3 regions of the Streptomyces coerulescens genome follow, and region 2 is predicted to be linked to each of the others. Evidence: riboswitches for the same ligand, from Rfam matches in the RefSeq annotation. Region 2 holds a riboswitch; each other region holds the start of a gene.
The links. Region 2 has a riboswitch for cyclic di-AMP ahead of ACFPQ9_RS16450 (C40 family peptidase). Riboswitches for the same ligand answer to the same signal wherever they lie in the genome.
Positions count from the first base shown of each region.

Region 1 (2,255 bases), on a different contig from region 2:
GTGGATGACCGGCGAGGGGTGTCTCAGGGGTGGATGACCGGCGAGGGGTCGCTCAGGGGGTGAGGCCCTTGCCCTGGAGCCACGCCATCGGGTCGATGCCGCTGGAGCTGCCACCGGGGTGCACCTCGAGGTGCAGGTGGGCGCCGGTCACATTGCCGGTGGCGCCCACGCGGCCGATGACGTCGCCCGTGTTGACCTTCTGCCCCACGCTGACGCTGATCGAGGACTGGTGCGCGAACCAGAGCTCGGTGCCGTCGTCGAGGGTGATCTCGGTCTTGTAGCCGTAGGAGCCGTCCCAGCCGGCGAAGGTGACCTCACCGGAGTGGATCGCCTTGATCAGCGTGCCCGTGGGGGCGGCGAAGTCGAGGCCGGTGTGGTAGCCGGAGGACCAGTAGGCGCCGGCCTGACCGAACGTCGAGGTGATGGTGTACGAGGAGGTCGGCAGCGTGTACTGCTTGGCCAGCTCGGCGAGGCGCTCGGCCTCGGCCTTCTTGCGGGCCTCCTCCTCGGCGGCGGCCTTCGCGGCGGCGGCCTTGGCCTTGGCTTCCTTCTCCGCCTTGGCGGCCGCTTCGGCGGCTTCCTTCTCGGCGGCGGCGACCGCGGCCGCGGCGGCCTTGCTGTCGATCTGGTCCTGCTGGAGCTCGGCCTGCGCGATGATCCGGCTGCGCAGCGCTTCGCCGGCGTCGGAGCCGCCCTGCGCGGTCTGCTCGGTGGCCTCGCCCATGGTGCTGAGCGCGGTGGCCGTGTCCTCGGCGGGCTCGGAGGAGTCGTCGTCGGAGATCAGCGGCAGGTCGGGCATGGTGATGGCGACCGGCGGCTTGCCGCTGTTCGCGCTGGCCATGCCGCCCGCGCCGACGGCGGCTATGACGCCGACGCCGAGAACCGTGGAGCTGCGGGCGAGTCCCCCGCCACGCTGCTTGGAGACGCGGTGCCTGCCGCGCACGGGACGAATGGACTCCGCGGTGGGGTTCCACTCCTCGAACGGGCCCTCGTCGGTGCGGTAGCGGTCGTAGCCGAAGGTTTCCGTGCTGCGCTGACTCGGCACGAACGGGGCTTGCGGAGCAGGCCGGTTGGACGCCACGTGGGCGTACTCCTTTCCTTCCTTCTCGCCTACCGGGTTAGCTGACGGGTTCGGAGCAGGAAGGTCTCCTACGCGCGTATATCAACCGTGACTTCCCGGCGATATTCGCGCGATTCACCCCAGGGTGGTGGTTCCCCGGCTCCCTTGCGGGACTCGGCGCGTGCGCACGGAGCCGCCTCTTGTGACGGCTGGGACGACCGCGCTGCGTTATCGAACGTTAATAGACCCGGGGTGCGGATTCCAAGCTGTTCCTCTTGATCATTAACGATTTTCGCCTGGACTTACGGGTCACGAGCGGCCTAAATCGGGCGAGTTGGCCAGAGCTCAGCAGTCACACAGGTATTGACGGTATGTCAGTTGTTATGCGGAGGGCGGTCGACCGGTCACCCTCGGTGGCGGGGCCGGGAAGACACTGACGCCGGGGAAAACACTGACGCCCGGGAAAACACTCAGGGCCGGAACTGTTGAGTTCCGGCCCTGAGTCCTGAGTAGCGGGGACAGGATTTGAACCTGCGACCTCTGGGTTATGAGCCCAGCGAGCTACCGAGCTGCTCCACCCCGCGTCGGTGAATCCATAGTACGCCATCCGCGGGACGCGAAGCACACGGCTTTCCGTGGCGCCGCCACGGACGGGTGCTCAGGCCGGCAGGTGGGCGTTGGGCGCCTTGGCCCGCTCCGCGTATTCCGGCAGCACCAGGACGTCCACGCCACGTGCCGCCAGCATCCCGCTCCCGTCGGCCCCCGTCACGAACGTGTCCGGCTCCCGCCAGGCCGTCACCACCCGGCGGACCCCCGCGTCCAGGATCAGCCGCGCGCAGGGCACGGGCCGGGACGAGCGGTGCGTGCACGGCTCCAGGCTGCTGTACACCGTGGCGGAGGCGAGCATCGGATCCCCGGCCGCGATTTTCGCCAGCGCCGCCTCCTCCGCGTGCACGACCGGATCGCCGCCCTCCCTGGAGTACCCGCGCGCCAGCTCGGTCCCGTCGGCCGCGACGACCACCGCGCCGACACTGAAGGCCGTCTCCGACGGCGGGCACCGCTCCGCCAGCTCGCACGCCAGCGCCAGCCAGTGCCGGTCCGCGGCGGCGGGGAGGGTACCGGTGCCGGGCGCCGTCGGCGCGTAGCGCATCAGGACGACGTCCTCGATGCGGCGCGACTCCAGCAGCCGCAGCCG
Region 1 is NZ_JBHSKM010000004.1:21,153-23,407, forward strand. Features, by position in the region: gene ACFPQ9_RS08430 (M23 family metallopeptidase) at 53-1,081, opposite strand; cyclic di-AMP (ydaO/yuaA leader) riboswitch at 1,093-1,250, opposite strand; tRNA gene ACFPQ9_RS08435 (tRNA-Met) at 1,571-1,644, opposite strand; gene ACFPQ9_RS08440 (dihydrofolate reductase family protein) at 1,719-2,255, opposite strand, start outside.
Region 1: another riboswitch for cyclic di-AMP. It lies ahead of ACFPQ9_RS08430 (M23 family metallopeptidase); the one in region 2 lies ahead of ACFPQ9_RS16450 (C40 family peptidase).

Region 2 (2,255 bases):
TCGCCTGGGCGGCGAAGTCCTCCTCGTCGATCAGCTCGTTCTTCAGGTTGCTGATCTTGGCGCTGAAGGACTTGGGCGGATACCGCTTGGGATCGAGATCCAGATCACGGCACACGAGCGCCATGAGCCGCTTGCTGTCGGCGGCGTCGTAGATCGAGAACGACGAGGTGAACCCGAGCTTCTTGCTCTCCCGGCGCAGGATGCGCACACACGCGCTGTGGAAGGTCATCACCCACATCGCGTTGGCGCGCGGGCCGACGAGCTGCTCGACGCGCTCCTTCATCTCGCCCGCGGCCTTGTTGGTGAAGGTGATCGCGAGGATCTGCCCCGGATGCACATTCCGCTCGGCGAGCAGATGGGCGATGCGATGGGTGAGCACACGCGTCTTGCCGGATCCGGCACCGGCCACGATGAGCAGCGGGGTGCCGGAGTGGACGACGGCGGCGCGCTGGTTGTCGTTCAGCCCCTCCAGCAGCGCGGCGGCGTCGATGACCGGCCGCGGGGCGCCGTCGCGGTAGTGACCGTCCCGGTCCGGTGGCACGTCGAACTTCCCACCGAACAGATCGTCCGGAACCGGTTCCGGAGCGTGGTCGTCCTCGGGCGGCGGCGGGTGCTCTTCCTCGTGGGCCCGAGGGGCCTGGAGGTCCGCCAGGAAGCTGTCGTCAAAGAGGCTGCTCATCGCTCTCCGAGTCTAGGCCGCCCCACTGACAGCCCGCCCCCACCCTCGGAACATCGCCGGCCCCAACCCAACGATCCTCCCATCGACCACCTCTCACCACCCCTCGTAACACCCCCATCACAATCCGCAACCGGCCACCCCAGACCACCTCCCCATCCCCCAAACCAACACAATCCACCCACCCCACCCACACAACCCAAGCCCCCGCACACTCACCCGAACCAGCCACCACCTCCGCCGTTCAGAACCAAGGTCACGAAAATGTATCGGGCATATCGAACATCAACCTTCACAGGGGCCACACGAGTTGGCTACCGTGCCGGGCAGGCCGTACGACCCCCACCGGCGAACGTCGCCGGGCCGCACGGCCTCCGCCGAGTCCGGCGCACCCAACGGTGACCGGAACCGGGGACCCACCGAACTTGGGGTGAATCGGCCCGACTTCCCTTCCCGGGAACGGCCGTAGGGCAACCCTTCCGAACCACCCGCCCGAACCCGACAGCTAACTCGGTAGGCGGAGCATGGAAGGAGTCGCCTCCCTTGGCGTCGCACCGCAAGTCGCGTCCCGCCGGTACGCGCATAGCAGGCATACGCACCCCCGCCCTCGCCACGGCCGCCCTCACCTCCGTGGCCCTGCTGTCCCAGACGGCCAACGCCAGCCCGTCGACGGACGACAAGCCCAGCCTCGAAGAGGTGGAGAAGAAGGTCGACGACCTCTACCGCCAGGCGGAGTCGGCGACCGAGAAGTACAACGCGGCCAAGGACAAGACCGCGAAGCAGCGCAAGCGCGTCGACACCCTCCTCGACGACGTCGCCCAGCGCACCCAGAAGCTCAACGAAGCGCGCGAGGAACTCGGCCGCAACGCAGCCGCCCAGTACCGCACCGGTGCCGCGGCCCCCGACACCGCGACCTTCCTCCTGGCGGACAGCCCGCAGGACTACTTCGACCAGACCCAGCTGATGGACCGGATGACCGGCCGTCAGAAGGAGTCGGTCGACGACTACTTCACCCAGCAGTCCGAGACGATGCAGAAGCGCCGGGAGGCCACGCAGAGTCTCGAGACGCTCACCGACTCGCAGAACGACCTCAAGTCCGCCAAGGCCACCGTCCAGCAGAAGCTCTCCGACGCACGCGAACTCCTCTCGAAGCTGACGGCCGAGGAGAAGGCGCGCCTCGCCGCGATCGAGAAGCGCAAGCAGGAGGAGGCCGCCCGCAAGGCAGCCGAGCTGGCCCGCCAGCAGGCCGAGGCCGAACGCCAACGCCAGGAAGCCGCCGCCCAGCAGCAGGAGAGCACCCAGCCGCCCGCCGACTCGGGCAGCGCGGACTCATCGTCCTCGGACACCGCCGACTCCTCCTACGCCGCCAAGGCGGAGAAGGCCCTGGCCTTCTCCCGCTCCCAGATCGGCAAGCCGTACGTCTGGGGCGCCACCGGCCCCGACTCCTACGACTGCTCCGGCCTCACCCAGGCCGCCTGGAAGGCCGCCGGCGTGGACATCCCCCGCGTCACCTACGACCAGGTGAACGCGGGCACCACGGTCCCCCTCTCCAGCGCCCAGCCCGGAGACCTGGTCTTCT
Region 2 is NZ_JBHSKM010000008.1:478,036-480,290, forward strand. Features, by position in the region: gene pcrA (DNA helicase PcrA) at 1-679, opposite strand, end outside; cyclic di-AMP (ydaO/yuaA leader) riboswitch at 1,042-1,211, shown strand; gene ACFPQ9_RS16450 (C40 family peptidase) at 1,220-2,255, shown strand, end outside.

Region 3 (2,255 bases), on a different contig from region 2:
CGATCGCGTTCACGCCACCGTGCGCAGCACGGCCGCCACGTCCAAGGTGCGGCCGCTGCGGGAGATGCAGGACGCGCACCCCGGTCGGCTGTCCCTGTTCGAGGCGGACCTGCTGACCGAGGGCGCCTTCGACGAGGCGATGACCGGCTGCCGGACGGTGTTCCACGTGGCGTCGCCGTTCCGTATGCCGGAGAAGATCAAGGACGGCCGCCGGGACATGGTGGACCCGGCCCTGCTCGGCACCCGCAATGTGCTGGCAGCCGTCGAGCGGACACCCACGGTGGAACGGGTCGTGCTCACCTCCACCGTGGGCACGATCTTCGGCGACTACGCGGACGTCCTGAGGATGGACGACGAGGTGCTCTCCGAGCGGTACTTCAACACCACCAGCACCGTGGAGAACAACCCGTACCACTACGCCAAGACGGTCGCCGAACGCGCCGCCCGGGACGCGGAGGCCGCCCAGGGCCGCTGGCGCCTGGTGTCGGTCAACCCCGGCCTGATCCTGGGCCCGTCCCTGACGCCCGCCTCCGAGTCCGGCAGCCTGTTCCTGCTCCAGGAGCTCTTCAAGGGCTACTTCTTCTACGGCGCCCCGGACTTCAGCTTCACCACGGCGGACGTACGCGAGGTGGCCGACGCACACATCGCCGCCGCCGAGAACCCGGACGCGAAGGGACGCTACATCGTCGCCGCCGAGACCATGACGTCGTTCCACGAGATGTCCCGCATCGTGCGGACCCGGTACCCCCGCGACCTGCGGCTCCCGCGCACCGCGCTCCCGCACTGGCCGGTGCGGATCCTCGGCCCCGCCTTCGGCCTGACGCAGGATTACATCCGTAAACACCTCGGCATCCGGTTCCGGGTGGACAACAGCCGCAGCGTGAGCGAACTGGGCATCACCTACCGCCCGATCGAGCAGACGGTCCTCGATCATTACGAAGCGTGGCGGCGCCGGCGCACCGTGAAGTGAACGGGCCACCGCACCGCCGCGAGCGTCGAAGGTCACAAAAACGTATCGGACATTTGGCGCCTCAACCTTCACGGGAGACGCACAAGTTGGCTAGGTTACGGATCAGGCCGCACGACGACCTCCGGCGAACCCCGCCGGGACGCGCGGCCTCCGCCGAGTCCGGTGCGCTCAAAGTGGTTCACCGGAGCCGGGGACCCAACCGAACTTGGGGTGAATCGGCCGACCGCCCTTCGGGGCGCGGCCGTAGGGCACACCTTCCGGAACCGACCGCCCGAACCCGTCAGCTAACTCGGTAGGCGGAGTACGGAAGGAGTACGTCGCCCATGGCGCCGGAAGGCACCGCGCGGCCGGGGGCTCTCAGCCTGCCCGGCATGCGCAACTCCGCACTCGCGTCGGCGGCCCTCACCTCGGTGGCGCTGCTCGGCCAGACGGCGGGCGCCGCCCCCTCGTCCTCGGACGAAGCACCCAGCCGTGAGGAAGTAAGCCGCCGGATCACCTCCCTCTACGACCGGGCCGAGACCGACTCGGGAACCTTCAACGCCACCCGCGCCTCGTCGACGGGCCCGCGCAAGCGAGGCGCCCGCCCGGCTGACGCCGGAACCGCGTCCGCCGGTACCCGGGCGGGCGAGGACAGGCGCGGCGACCCCGCGCTCGACAACGTCACCCGTCAGTGGTTCGACGTCGCGCGTGCAAAGCTGGGTCCGACCGTGCCGGCCGCGCTGCCCAGCGACAGAACACCGGAACGTCCCGTCGGGCGCAGGCCCGCGCGTGCGGTGCGGGACCTCGCCCCGGCGCGTGAGTCGACCGGTCGCGCCCCGCTGGAGCTGCCCGCCGCCCCGGTCCGGGAGTTGACGTCCGGTCCGGGCAGCGGGGCGGCTTTGGTCGCCGAGCTGACCGCCGGTCCCCTCGCCGCGCTGCCGGCCGTGCCCGGGGCCCCGTCGGCGGACCTTCAGGCCACCCAGGTCCTCCCGACGCTCCCCGCCCTGCCCGCGTCGACCACCTCGCCCTCCGCCGCCGTCCCGGCCGTCGACACCGCGGCCGCCCCGCAGACGCGGGCCTCACTGCGGACGACCAAGGAGCACAACCGGCGCAAGCTCGACCGGGCCCGCGAGTTGCTGTCCCTGTACGCCACGCGGCAGAGCGCCCCGCCGACGGCGATCGCCGCGCTGACCGCGACCGACACCTGGGGCACGCCGCCGGCCCGGCCCCAGCTCTCCGCCGATGACCATTGGCAGGCCCTGCAGGCGCAGTCGGCCGCCGACCTCACCACCGTCCCGCCCGGGGC
Region 3 is NZ_JBHSKM010000024.1:356,573-358,827, reverse strand. Features, by position in the region: gene ACFPQ9_RS31120 (NAD-dependent epimerase/dehydratase family protein) at 1-970, shown strand, start outside; cyclic di-AMP (ydaO/yuaA leader) riboswitch at 1,112-1,285, shown strand; gene ACFPQ9_RS31115 (C40 family peptidase) at 1,294-2,255, shown strand, end outside.
Region 3: another riboswitch for cyclic di-AMP. It lies ahead of ACFPQ9_RS31115 (C40 family peptidase); the one in region 2 lies ahead of ACFPQ9_RS16450 (C40 family peptidase).